4 regions of the Streptomyces sp. NPDC034084 genome follow, and region 2 is predicted to be linked to each of the others. Evidence: riboswitches for the same ligand, from Rfam matches in the RefSeq annotation. Region 2 holds a riboswitch; each other region holds the start of a gene.

Region 1 (3,034 bases), 790 kb from region 2:
GACCGGAGCCCCGAGCGTCAGCGGCTGACCCCTCTCCCCCGCGTGCCGGGCGGCGGCCTTCCGGTCGCGGCCCGGCCCCGGGGCGGCGGCGGACGTCAGCGGCCGGCGTGTGCGGCGCGGCGGACCGTGGCGTCGAGGAGGGCCACGGCGTCGGCGGCCGTGCGGCCGGGAGCCCGGTTCCACGGCCCGATCAGCCCCTGCCAACCGCGCGACCGCAGCTCGGTCATGATCCAGGCGGCCGCCTCGTTCATGGTGTCCGCGCCGCCGTAGCCGAGCCGGTGGGCGGCGAGGAGGGCGCCGCAGACACATCGGGCGCCCCGCGCGTCACGCAGCTTGTACGGGGCGTTCTGCCAGCCCCACTCCGTCAGCACCAGGCGCGCGTAGCCGAGATGCACCGAGGGACGGAGCTCGGCCTGGCCGATGCGGCGCCAGGTGTGCAGCCGGTCAGGGAGCAGGGCCCCGAGCCGTCCCGGGATGCGGCGCTCGGCGGGGAGCTCCGGCGGCAGGGCGGCGAGCGCGTCGGCCACGAGCCGCTCGACGGGCACGCTGAGCAGCTCCCGCCAGCCCTCCCCCGTCGGCTGCGCCTCCTCGGGGGCGGTCCAGTCCGTGACGATCCGCTGCCAGGTGGCGCTCTCGTAGAGGGCGGCGGCCTCCCGGTCGAGGGCGTCGGGGGTGCCGGGGGCTTCGGGGGTGAGGAGGGAGGCGGAGGGTGGCATGGGTGCTCCTGGGTCGACTGCCTCCATCTTTCAAGACGAATGTCGCTTTTGCTACTTTTGCCACTCCTCCGGAGAGTCGCCCCGAAGGGCAGTCCGTTGCGCATATTTTCCGGCTATTCGCTCACCCCGGAATTAAGGTCCATATGCGGACATTGCACTCCGGGTGACGCGACTCACTCAAGCCACCCCGCTTTCCGTCGACACCTCTCCCCCTCCCGTATGCCGCAAGGAAGTTCGGAGTCTTCCGGACGGCATGGATCTTGAATTGGCCGAATTCCGTGATCCATTTTCCCATTCGCCTGCCCCTCTCCCCTTGTTATTCGTCGCATTACTGGCCTACGGTCACCTCCATTCGAGCGGACCGCCCAATCCTGCCGCCGCTCGGCACACCTCCCTTTCACCCGACGGCAGGAGCGGGGGACCCACGAATACGCCGGCCCGGAATCCGGAACGGCTCGGGGTGAAGCCGCGTGCGCGCGGCCGGACATCTCCCGTCCGAACCCGACAGCTCACCCCGCAGGCGCCGGAGAGGACACCGCCATGCCTGCACACGGTAAGCACCGCCGCCCCCGCCGCAGCCCCGTCTCCCGCGGCCTCGCCCTGGTCGGAACGGGTGGCGCCGCGCTGACCCTGCCGCTCATCGCCCCGGCCGTCGCGGGCGCCGCGCCCGTGGCCGGCGCCCCGGAGATCGCCGCACAGGCCCCCGCCGCCCAGGCGCCGGCCGCCCTCGCCGCGCCGGCCGCGGCCAAGGCTCCGGCCGCCGCCCGCACGTATACCGTCGTGCGTGGCGACTCGCTTTCCCTGATCGCCCACAAGAAGGGAATTCAGGGCGGCTGGAAGAGCCTTTACCGTGCCAACCAGAGCGCAGTGGGTGACAATCCGTCACTCATTCACCCGGGTCTCGAACTGACGATTCGTCGGGATTCCGCGAAGACGGTCCCGACCCAGGCGAAGGCCAAGGCGAAGAAGTCCGCCACGACCGAGCGGGCCAGCCGCTCCGAGCGCCGGTCGGCCGGCCCCGCCGCCACTCACACGGGCGCCTCCGCCGCGCAGGCCGCTCCGGCCGTCGCCGCCCCCGCCGCACCCGTCAAGGCGGCCCCGGTCGCCGCCACGAACTACGCCGACAACCTCGACGGCTGGATCCGGGAGTCGCTGGCCATCATGGGCCAGCACGGCATCCCCGGCTCCTACGACGGGATCCTCCGCAACGTCATGCGCGAGTCGTCCGGAAACCCCCAGGCCATCAACCTCTGGGACTCCAACGCGGCCGCCGGCACGCCCTCGAAGGGTCTGCTCCAGGTCATCGAGCCGACCTTCCTGGCCTACCACGTGCCCGGAACGTCCATGGACCTGTTCGACCCGGTCGCCAACATCACCGCCGCGTGCAACTACGCGGCCGACCGTTACGGCTCCATCGACAACGTCAACGGGGCGTACTGACCCCCTGCCGCCGGAAGTGCTCGGTGAACCAGGAGGTGGCGAGGCCCGCCACCTCCTCCAGGGCGCCCGGCTCCTCGAAGAGGTGGCCGGCGCCCTCCACGACGGCGAGCCGGTTCTCGCAGCGCAGCAGGGCCAGGGCCCGGCGGTTGAGGTCCAGGACCAGCGCGTCCGCGCCGCCCACCACCAGGAGCGTCGGGGCGCGCACCCGGGCCAGGTGCTCGGCCGCGAGGTCCGGTCGGCCGCCGCGCGAGACGACGGCGCTCACCGGGGACGCGGGATCGCCCGCCGCCCACAGCGCGGCGGCCGCGCCCGTGCTCGCGCCGAAGTAGCCGAGCGGCAGTCCCGTGCTCTCGGGCCGACCGGCCAGCCACTGCGTGGCCCCGGCGAGCCGCCCGGCGAGGAGCGGGGTGTCGAAGACGTGCGCGCGGTCCGCGGCCTCCGACTCGGTCAGCAGGTCGAAGAGCAGCGTCCCGAGGCCGGCCCGGTTGAGCACCGCGGCGACCGACCGGTTCCGGGGGCTGTGGCGGCTGCTGCCGCTGCCGTGGGCGAACAGGACGATGCCGCCGGCGCCCTCGGGCACCGCGAGCCGTCCGCCGAGGGTGACGTCGGCGATCGGGATCCGCACGTCCGTGTCCCGCACGACGGGATCCCGCGCGGCCCTGTTGCGGTCCAGACAGGCGATGACCTCGGCGTCCGGTGTCTGCGAGAAGTCTCGGTAGAACTGCCCGATCGCGTAGAACAGCTCCGGCGTGCGCACGCTGACGGTCTCGTCGGCCTCTCCGCCGAGGCGGGCCGTCCAGCCGTGTGGTGCCACCGGGACCGCGAGGACGATCCGCGCGGCGCCGCGGGCCCGGACCACCCGGCAGGCCGCCAGTGCC
Region 2 (3,034 bases):
CACCTCCAGGGTGCCGCGCTGCGGGACCGGCGGCCACGGCTGGTCCGGGTCGGCGGGCACCGGCAGGCCGAGGACCTGGGCGGCACGCAGGGCGACGCGGGTGTGTCCCTCGGCCGAGAGGTGCAGCCGGTCGCCGTCCCAGGCGCGGCGGTCCTGGACGGACTTCAGCGACCACAGGTCGAGGACCGGGCAGCCGTAGCGGTCGGCGATGGCCCGGACGTGGCCGTTGTAGGTGGCGATCTTGCCGCGCAGGTGCTTGAGGAGGGTCACCCCACGGGTGTCGAATCCGGTGGTCACCATGACGGTGCCGACGGCGGAGGTGAGGTCGGCGACGGCGCGTTCGAAGCGCTCGGCCACGTCGTCCGGGTCCGTTCCGGGGCGGATGATGTCGTTGCCGCCCGCACAGAAGGTCACCAGGTCGGGGGCGAGTTCCTTCGCCCGGGGGACCTGTTCCGCCACGATCTGGTCGAGAAGGCGCCCGCGTACGGCCAGGTTGGCGTAGCGGAAGGCGTCGTGCTCCGGCAGCTGGTCGGCGAGCAGGACCGCGAAACGGTCCGCCCAGCCCACGTACGTCCCGTCGGGCCCGGGGTCTCCGACGCCCTCGGTGAAGCTGTCACCGATCGCCGCGTACGACCCGAATACGTTCTTGTCTCTTGATCTCGAATCGTCTGCCACGGGAGCACATCCTTCCTCCTGGCCTGTGACTTACGCGACCGTAAGGAGGGGTTGACGGTGGGTGACATATGCCACCGATAAAGATTCCGCCAAGCCGGAATACGCCGGAGGCCCGGCACGTACGTGCCGGGCCTCCGGAAAAAGCGCTACTGACGTTCCGTCAGATGTTCACGCCGTGCTGGCGCAGGGTGGCCAGGGGGTCGATGTCCGAGCCGTACTCCGGCCCGGTGCGCATCTCGAAGTGCAGGTGCGGGCCGGTGACGTTGCCGGTCGCGCCGGAGAGGCCGATCTGCTGGCCGCCGCTGACGGCCTGGCCGGCGGAGACGGAGATCGAGGACAGGTGGGCGTACTGCGAGAAGGTGCCGTCGGCGTGCTGGATGACGACCTGGTTGCCGTACGCGCCGCCGTCGCCGGCGGAGTAGACGGTGCCGGGGCCGACCGCGACGACGGTGGTGCCGGTGGAGGCCATGAAGTCCACACCGGTGTGGTAGCCGGAGGACCACATGGAGCCCGCGGCGCGGTACGGGGTGGAGATGCCGCCGCTGACCGGGGCGACCCAGCCGGAGGAGGAGGTCGTACCGGCCGGCGAGGACTCCGCGGCGGACGACGCGGTGGTGGTGGCCTCGGCGGCGGCCGGGGCCGAGGGGCGCTCGCCGCCGCGGGAGGCGCGGGGGGTGTCGCCGTTCTTGCCGGAGCTCTGCGTGCTCTTGGGCGCGGCCTTCGGCGCGGCGGCCTTGGCGCTGTTCTTCGCGCCGAGGGTGAGCTTCATGCCGGGCAGGATGAGCGAGGGGTTCTCGCCGATGACCCGGCGGTTGTCCTCGTACAGCCGGTGCCAGCCGCCCGCGAGGTGGTGCTCGGCAGCGATCTTCGACAGGTAGTCGCCCCGGACGACGGAGTACGTCTTCGGCGCGGCCTTCGCGGTGGCGGGCGCCGCCTGGACGGCGGCGGCCTTCACCTGGGCGGGAGCGGCGGCCGGGGCGGCCTGCTCGGCGGCGTGGGCGCCGGTGGCTCCGAGGAGCGGGAGGGCGACGACGGCGCCTCCGGTGCCGGCTGCGGCGATGCCGCGGGTCAGGAGGTTGGACTTGGTGCGGCGGTGCTTACCCTTCGCGGGCATGGCGAATTCCTCTCCGGCGCCTGCGAGGTGAGCTGTCGGGTTCGGACTGGAGATGTCCGGTCGCGTGGACACGCGACTTCACCCCGAGCCGTCCTTCTTCGAGGGATCGGCGACTTACCTGGGTCCCCCGCTCCTGCCTTGTACGGGTGAGTGCGGATTCCGGTCGGTGGCAGGATTCGGCGGTCCGTCCGGATTGAGCGCGACGCTAGACGAGGGGGGTCGGCGCGAACAAGCCACAGTTTTCCCGCGCTCCCGGATGACGCGATATCCGGTCGGAATTCCGGTCACCCTCCGTGGAGGGCGGTCCCCGGATCCCCTTTTGCCGGGGGTATTTGGAAAAGACGATCAGGCACGGTCCGTCACGGTTATGACGCTGCTCACGCGTCGATCCCCATCTCCCCTGCAACCGGGGCGGGTTATCTCGAACTCCTCAATACGGACAGATCACCCATTCCCGTGCGAGGGGGTGTGTTCCAGGGGCCTCACCCGAGATGATTGCCCCAGGAACCGATCGACAGAACAGGAGCAGCCGTGACGCAGCAGCTGCCGCAGACCCCGCCCGCCGAAGCCGCCGAGCCCGAGCTGGCGGAGGTCCGCAACTTCCGGGACGTGGGCGGCCTGCCGACGACGGACGGGCGCGCCGTCCGTCCGGGCCGCCTCTTCCGCAGCGGCCATCTCGCCCACGCGACGGAGGACGACGCCGCCTTCCTCGCCTCGCTGGGCCTGCACACCGTCTTCGACTTCCGCAACGAGGCGGACCGGAGGGTCGAGGGTGCGGACGTCGAGCTGCCCGGCGTGCGGAACGTGAACATACCCCTCAACGACCCGGCCGACGGCAAGGAGTTCTGGAGGCTGGTGCGCGACGGCGAGACCGCGCAGCTGCGGGAGGTCCTCGGCGACGGCAAGGCGGCCGCCCGCATGTCCGCTTCGTACCGGAAGATGGTGGTGGAGCGGGCCGCGGAGCACAGCCTGATCCTCCACTCCATGGCGGAGGAGAGCGTCCCGGCCCTCATGCACTGCGCGGCTGGCAAGGACCGGGCCGGACTCGCCGTGGCGATCACCCTGCTCGCGGTCGGCGTCGAGCGGGACGCGATCGAGGCCGACTACGTGAAGTCCAACGAGCCGCACCGCCGTTACAAGGTGCGCCGCAGCTCCACCGCCCCGGACGCGATGTCGCCCGAGGTGATGGAGCTGCTCAGCCCGCTCTTCGACGCGCGGGTGGAGTATCTGCGCGCGGCCTTCGAC
Region 3 (3,034 bases), on a different contig from region 2:
CGCCGAGGGCTACGGGGAAGACGTGCAGGTCGGAGCTGCCCAGCGGGCGGAGAGACGTCATGCGTCGGTCAACGGTCTCCGCCGCCGGGCCTATTCCGTACGGGCTGCGGGGATCAGAGCGAGAGGCCCTTGGAGCGGAGCCAGGACGCCGGGTCGATGCCGTCGCCGCCGGGCGTGTGGACCTCCATGTGGAGGTGGGCGCCCGTGACGTTGCCGGTGGCGCCGACGCGGCCGATGGTCTCGCCGGTGCCCACGGTCTGGCCGGCGCCGACCGTCATGGACGAGAGGTGGCAGTACCAGACCTCGGTGCCGTCCTCCAGCTCCAGGACGATCCGGTAGCCGTAGGAGCCCGACCAGCCCGCCGACTTGACGGTCGCGCCGTGGACCGCCTTGAGCGGGGTGCCCGTGGGGGCGGCGAAGTCGAGGCCGGTGTGGTAGCCGGAGGACCACATCGAGCCGGACTGCATGTAGGTGGCGGTGAGGGTGTACGAGGAGACCGGCAGCGAGTAGCTGGCGGCGAGCTGGGCGAGGCGCTCGGCCTCGGCCTTGGCCTTGGCCTCCGCTTCCGCCTTGGCCTTGGCCTCCGCCTCGGCCTTCGCCTTCGCCTCGGCGGCTGCCTTCTCCGCCGCGGCCTCCTTGGCCTCGGCCTCCGCGGCGGCCTTCTCGGCGGCGGCCTTCTCCGCCGCGGCCTTGTCGGCGGCATCAGCGGAGGCCTGCTGCTGCTCGGCCTGCTGGAGGATGCGGGCGCGCAGGGCCTCGCCCGCGGCGGGGGCGGTGGCCGCGGTGGCGGTGGCCTGCTCGGCCCGCCCGGTGTGCTCGTCGGCGGCGGTGGCGTAGGTGGCGGCGGTGAGCGGGTTCGGGTTGGCGCGGGCCGCGGAGACGGGCGCCGCCTCCTCCTCGGCGAGGAGGGCGCCGACGCCGGGGAGGTCGCCGGCGTCCGGCAGGTCCAGGTCGGGGAGGTCCGGCAGCGAGATGGTGACCGGGGGCTTCTCCTGCGCGGTGGCGAGGCCGCCCGCGCCGACGGCCGCGATGACGCCGACGCCGAGGACGGTGGAGGAGCGGGCGAAGTTGGAGCGTTGCTTGACGACCCGGTGCCGGCCGCCGGCGCGGTTCTCTGCGCGGAGGGATCCCTCGGTGGGGTTCCACTCGGTGCCGGGGGCGGAGGGGGCCGCACCGCTACCGAAGGCATCGAAGGGGGCTTCGGGTGCGGGGGTGTTGGACGCCACGTGGGCGCGCTCCTTTCCTTCCTTCTCGCCTACCGGGTTAGCTGACGGGTTCGGAGCAGGAAGGTCTCCTACGGGCTCGACCGCACGGGTGCGTGACACGCACGGGTGCGGAGGGGCCCGATTCACCCCAAGTGGTGGTTCCCCGGTTCCTTTTCAGGATTCGGCGCGTGCGCACGGTGCCGTCTCTTGCGACGGCTGGGACGACCGCGCTGCGTTATCGAACGTTAATAGACACGGGGTCCCGATTCCAAGCCGTTCCCCTTGATCATCTACTGAATTAGGGGGCTATCGCCCGAGTTGAGGCCCCTTCAGTGAGACCGGTCGCGGATTCGACGAAACCCCCGAGATCTGACGTTAAGTCAATTGTTATCGCAGGGACACCTTTCGACTACGCCTGGTGACGGGGCCGGCCCGGGGGCACCACCGGCATCGTCCGGCGCCGCTCGGGCTGCCCCGTCGCCGGGCGGCTCAGCGCGAGCAGCGCCATGTCGTCCGTCGACCCGCCGCCCGTGTGGAGCCGTACGTCGCCCACGAGCGCGTCGAGCAGCTCCTCGGGACCCGGGAAGATCCGGCCGGCGAGCCGCGCCGCCGGATCGTAGAAGACGCCCTGCGCGTTCCGCGCCTCCGAAAGTCCGTCCGTGTAGAAGAGTAGCGTCGCGCCCGGCGGGAACGGCCGCGCCTCGGCCCGGTCCGGCCACGCGGCCAGCTCGCCCATCCCGAGCGGCAGCGCCGCCTCGCCCGGCTCCAGCGGGTCCAGCCTCCCGTCCGCGTACAGCATCAGCGGTGGCGGATGCCCGCGGTTGACCACCCGTACGAAGCCGTCGAAGGTCCCGCTCCCGTCGGAGCGCGGGATCTCGGCCAGGACGGCGGTGGTGAACCCCTCGACGGCGTCGAGCCCGTCCCGCCGGGTGCCCTCACGGGCCAGCGCCCGTTCGAGGCGCTGCGCCACGCCCTCCAGGGTCCGCTCCTGCTCGGCCGCCTCCCGGAAGGCCCCGATGACGACGGCGACGGCCTCGACCGCGTCCATCCCCTTGCCCCGCACGTCCCCGACCACGAGCCGCACGCCGTGCGGGGTGTCCTGGACGGCGAACAGGTCGCCGCCGATGAACGCGTCGGCCTGCGCCGCCTCGTACCGCGCCGCGCACTGCAGCCCGCCGATCCGCTCGGCGGGCGTCGGCAGCACCGCCTTCTGCGCCGTCTCCGCGATGACCCGCGCCGAGGCGAGCCGTTCGCCGCTGCGGCGCACGACCCGGTTGATGAGGAGGGCGAGCGCGGAGACGGTGAGGACGGTCAGGGTCTCCGTGAGGGAGGCGATCTCGTCGACGGTGCCGTTGTAGACGTGCAGCCCGACGGAGGCGAGGACGGCCGCGATGCCGGTGAGCAGCGTGGTCAGCAGCGAGAAGAGGGGCGCGGCGATCAGCGGAGCGGCGGAGAAGAGCGGGGCCGCTGTGTACGCGGGCGGTGTCGACAGGTCGAAGACGACACCGCCCGCGATGACCAGCGGAGGCAGCGCGCGGATGAACCGCCGGGCACCGCCGTACGCGGGGCGGCCCTCACCGCCCCGCCGTCCTCCGCCCACCGTTCCTAGGGGGTGCCCCACCTGTGCTCTCCTGCCCGGTCCGACCGGCCGCGGTCCGCACCGCGCCCTCCCAGGGTCACCGCCGCCGCCCGGGGCGGCGACCCCGGGGGGCCGAGTGGCGTACGGGAAGGGCCGAGCGCCCGGCGCACGCCCCCAGCCGCCGCCCCGTACACCCCCGCCTCGGTCCCCGCCGTACGCCCCCGCCTCAGCCGCCGCCCGCCTCCGCGAG
Region 4 (3,034 bases), on a different contig from region 2:
GCCGCGCCAGGGCACCGAGGAGACCGTCGCCGCGATCGACGCCGCCGCCGTCCGCGCCTTCTTCGAGGCGCACGTCCGGCCCGCCACGGCCACGGCCGTGGTCGTCGGAGACCTGACCGGCGTCGACCTCGACAAGGTCCTCGCCGAGACGCTGGGCGCCTGGACCGGTGAGCCGGCCGAGCCGCTACCGATGCCGCCGATCACCGCCGACGACACCGGACGGGTCGTCATCGTGGACCGTCCCGGCGCCGTTCAGACGCAGCTGCTGATCGGCCGGATCGGCCCCGACCGGCACGACCGCGTCTGGCCGGCCCAGGTCCTCGGCACGTACTGCCTCGGCGGCACCCTGACCTCGCGTCTGGACCGGGTCCTGCGCGAGGAGAAGGGCTACACGTACGGCGTGCGCGCCTTCGGCCAGGTGCTCCGCTCGGACGCCGGGGGGAACGGCGCCGCGATGCTGGCCATCAGCGGCTCCGTCGACACCCCCAACACCGGCCCGGCACTTGAGGACCTCTGGAAGGTGCTCCGCACCCTCGCCGCCGACGGCCTGACCGACGCCGAGCGCGAGACGGCCGTCCAGAACCTGGTGGGGGTGGCGCCGCTCAAGTACGAGACGGCCGCCTCCGTCGCCGGGACGCTCGCCGACCAGGTGGAGCAGCACCTTCCGGACGACTTCCAGGCCCAGTTGTACGCGCGCCTGGCCGAGACCGGCACCGTCGAGGCGACGGCCGCCGTGGTCAGCGCCTTCCCGGTCGACCGGCTCGTCACCGTGCTCGTCGGCGACGCGGCGCAGATCGCGGAGCCGGTGCGCGCCCTCGGCATCGGTGAAGTGACCGTCGTGACGGGCTGATTCCGGCCCTGACGCGACGACGGGAAGACCCCGACGGCATCGTTCGTCGGGGTCTTACCGTATGTCCGTATTGAGAGCAACCATGATCGTATGCCCTGTGGCATGTCTTACAAAAGGCGCGTCTGGTTGGTGATTGAAAGACGATCCGCATAGCGTCGGTGCGGCTGTTCGTCAGTTGCACGTGCCGCAACCGCGGCACCGGACAGTCATCGCCGAGTCCCCGTCAGGCGCGAGCCTGGGGAGCCGGGGACCCACGTAGTCCCTGGGGTGAATCGGGCGCCTTCGTCTCGACGGAGGGGCTCGTAGGAGACCTTCCTGCTCCGAACCCGTCAGCTAACCCGGTAGGCGAGAAGGAAGGAAAGGATCAGCCCCTTCATGGCGTTCACCCGTGCCACCGGGAAGCATCGTGGTCCGAGCCGGATGGCGCGCCGCAGCGTGGGCATCGCCGGCGCCGCGACGCTGGCCACCACCGGCGTCATCGGAACCCTCGCCTCCCCGGCGCTCGCCGCCGACACGGACAACCGCTCCGTCGAGGACACCGGCCTCACCCAGGTGATCTCCGAGGAATCCCTCGTGGACCGGATCAACGCCCAGGCCGCCGCCCAGGAGCAGGAGGCCTTCGAGGCCATCGCCAAGGCGAAGGCCGAGGCCGAGGCGAAGCGCAAGGCCGAGGCCCGCGCCAAGGAGGTCCGGCTGGAGCGCGAGCGGGCCGCCCGCGAGGCCGAGCGCCGCCGCCTGGCCTCCTTCCAGCTCCCCGTCGCCGGCTCGTACGTCTCCACCGGCTACAAGACCGGCGGCTCGCTCTGGTCCTCCGGCAGCCACTCCGGCGTCGACTTCCACGCCGCCTACGGCAGCCAGGTGGTCTCCGTCGGCTCCGGCACCGTCGTCGAGGCCGGCTGGGGCGGCGCGTACGGCAACAACATCGTCATCCGGATGCACGACGGCACGTACACCCAGTACGGACACCTCTCCTCCATCGGCGTCCACGTCGGGCAGACCGTCGAGCCGGGCCAGCAGATAGGCATCTCGGGCTCGACCGGCAACTCCACCGGACCGCACCTCCACTTCGAGGCGCGCACCAGCCCCGAGTACGGCTCCGACATCGACCCCGTCGCGTACCTCCGCGCCCGCGGCGTCACCGTCTGACCCGGACCCCGCCGCACACCGCGTCGCAAAAGCCCCGGCTCGTACTGAGCCGGGGCTTTTCGCTGACCAAAAGACGCCCATGAATTCCGTCGGGGCATCGGAAATCCCGGCCTGCTGCAATAGAGTCGCGGATCGGGCGCGGAACAGGCGCCGGTCGAATTGTCTCGCGCGGACCAAGGCGGAGGTCGGACATGCGCATTCCCGCGCACTCGGTATGCACGGCGATCCGGGACGACATCGTCTCCGGCGTGTTCGAGCGGGGCGGCCGGCTGACCGAGGAGCAGCTCGCCCGCCGGTACGGCGTCTCCCGCGTCCCGGTCCGCGAGGCGCTGCGCACCCTGGAGTCCGAGGGCTTCGTCGTCACCCGCCGCCACGCGGGCGCCCAGGTCGCGGAGCCGACCGAGCAGGAGGCGGCCGATCTGCTGGACATGCGGGCGCTGCTCGAACCGCTGGGGGCCGCGCGGGCGGCGCAGCGGCGCACCGAGGCGCACCTCAAGGTGCTGCGCGGCCTGGTCAGGCTGGGGCAGGAGCGGGCCAGGCGCGGCCAGGGCGAGGACCTGCGCTCGCTCGGCGGCTGGTTCCACGAGACGCTCGCGCAGGCCTCCGGGAGCCCGGCCCTGACGGCGCTGCTCACCCAGCTGCGGCACAAGATCGCCTGGACGCACGTGGTGGAGCAGCCGGCCCAGCCCGTGGAGGCCTGGGCGGAGCACGGCGCGATCGTGGACGCCGTGGCGCGCGGCGACGCGGAGCGGGCGAGGGCGCTGACCGCGCTGCACGCGGAACGCTCGCTGTCGCTGCACCGGCTGAAAAGGCCGGACCGGGACCGTGTGAGGCTTTCGCAACACGCAGTCAACACGGCGAGTGCGCGGACTTAACGCGCACCGTATACAAAGAAGAGGAATTCGGTCCGAGCTTTTCGTGCTGCCCCGAAAGAGCTTCCCGCTGCCCTGAATGGCGGCGGAGCAATGAGAATGGCCGTGGGCGCCGGAAGTCCGGCGGCCACGGCCCCGTTTCGTCCCGGGGAACGGACCCGAAAAT

What was found. A riboswitch is a leader RNA that binds a small molecule or an ion and turns the genes downstream of it on or off. The one in region 2 is predicted to bind cyclic di-AMP.
Region 1: it holds a riboswitch for cyclic di-AMP, as region 2 does, so the genes downstream of both, ACZ51I_RS05820 (LysM peptidoglycan-binding domain-containing protein) here and ACZ51I_RS09325 (M23 family metallopeptidase) in region 2, are expected to answer to the same signal.
Region 3: it holds a riboswitch for cyclic di-AMP, as region 2 does, so the genes downstream of both, ACZ51I_RS18570 (M23 family metallopeptidase) here and ACZ51I_RS09325 (M23 family metallopeptidase) in region 2, are expected to answer to the same signal.
Region 4: it holds a riboswitch for cyclic di-AMP, as region 2 does, so the genes downstream of both, ACZ51I_RS30360 (M23 family metallopeptidase) here and ACZ51I_RS09325 (M23 family metallopeptidase) in region 2, are expected to answer to the same signal.

Annotation. Positions count from the first base shown of each region.
Region 1 covers NZ_JBVISK010000002.1:73,028-76,061, forward strand. The annotation lists gene ACZ51I_RS05810 (phosphocholine-specific phospholipase C) at 1-28, shown strand, start outside; gene ACZ51I_RS05815 (DUF6197 family protein) at 96-716, opposite strand; cyclic di-AMP (ydaO/yuaA leader) riboswitch at 1,105-1,252, shown strand; gene ACZ51I_RS05820 (LysM peptidoglycan-binding domain-containing protein) at 1,257-2,156, shown strand; gene ACZ51I_RS05825 (phosphoribosyltransferase family protein) at 2,140-3,034, opposite strand, start outside.
Region 2 covers NZ_JBVISK010000002.1:865,693-868,726, forward strand. The annotation lists gene ACZ51I_RS09320 (SGNH/GDSL hydrolase family protein) at 1-675, opposite strand, end outside; gene ACZ51I_RS09325 (M23 family metallopeptidase) at 836-1,789, opposite strand; cyclic di-AMP (ydaO/yuaA leader) riboswitch at 1,792-1,948, opposite strand; gene ACZ51I_RS09330 (tyrosine-protein phosphatase) at 2,321-3,034, shown strand, end outside.
Region 3 covers NZ_JBVISK010000005.1:21,620-24,653, forward strand. The annotation lists gene ACZ51I_RS18565 (aldo/keto reductase) at 1-61, opposite strand, end outside; gene ACZ51I_RS18570 (M23 family metallopeptidase) at 114-1,226, opposite strand; cyclic di-AMP (ydaO/yuaA leader) riboswitch at 1,238-1,402, opposite strand; gene ACZ51I_RS18575 (PP2C family protein-serine/threonine phosphatase) at 1,615-2,826, opposite strand; gene ACZ51I_RS18580 (MFS transporter) at 3,011-3,034, opposite strand, start outside.
Region 4 covers NZ_JBVISK010000011.1:127,868-130,901, forward strand. The annotation lists gene ACZ51I_RS30355 (M16 family metallopeptidase) at 1-850, shown strand, start outside; cyclic di-AMP (ydaO/yuaA leader) riboswitch at 1,051-1,213, shown strand; gene ACZ51I_RS30360 (M23 family metallopeptidase) at 1,226-1,996, shown strand; gene ACZ51I_RS30365 (GntR family transcriptional regulator) at 2,188-2,871, shown strand.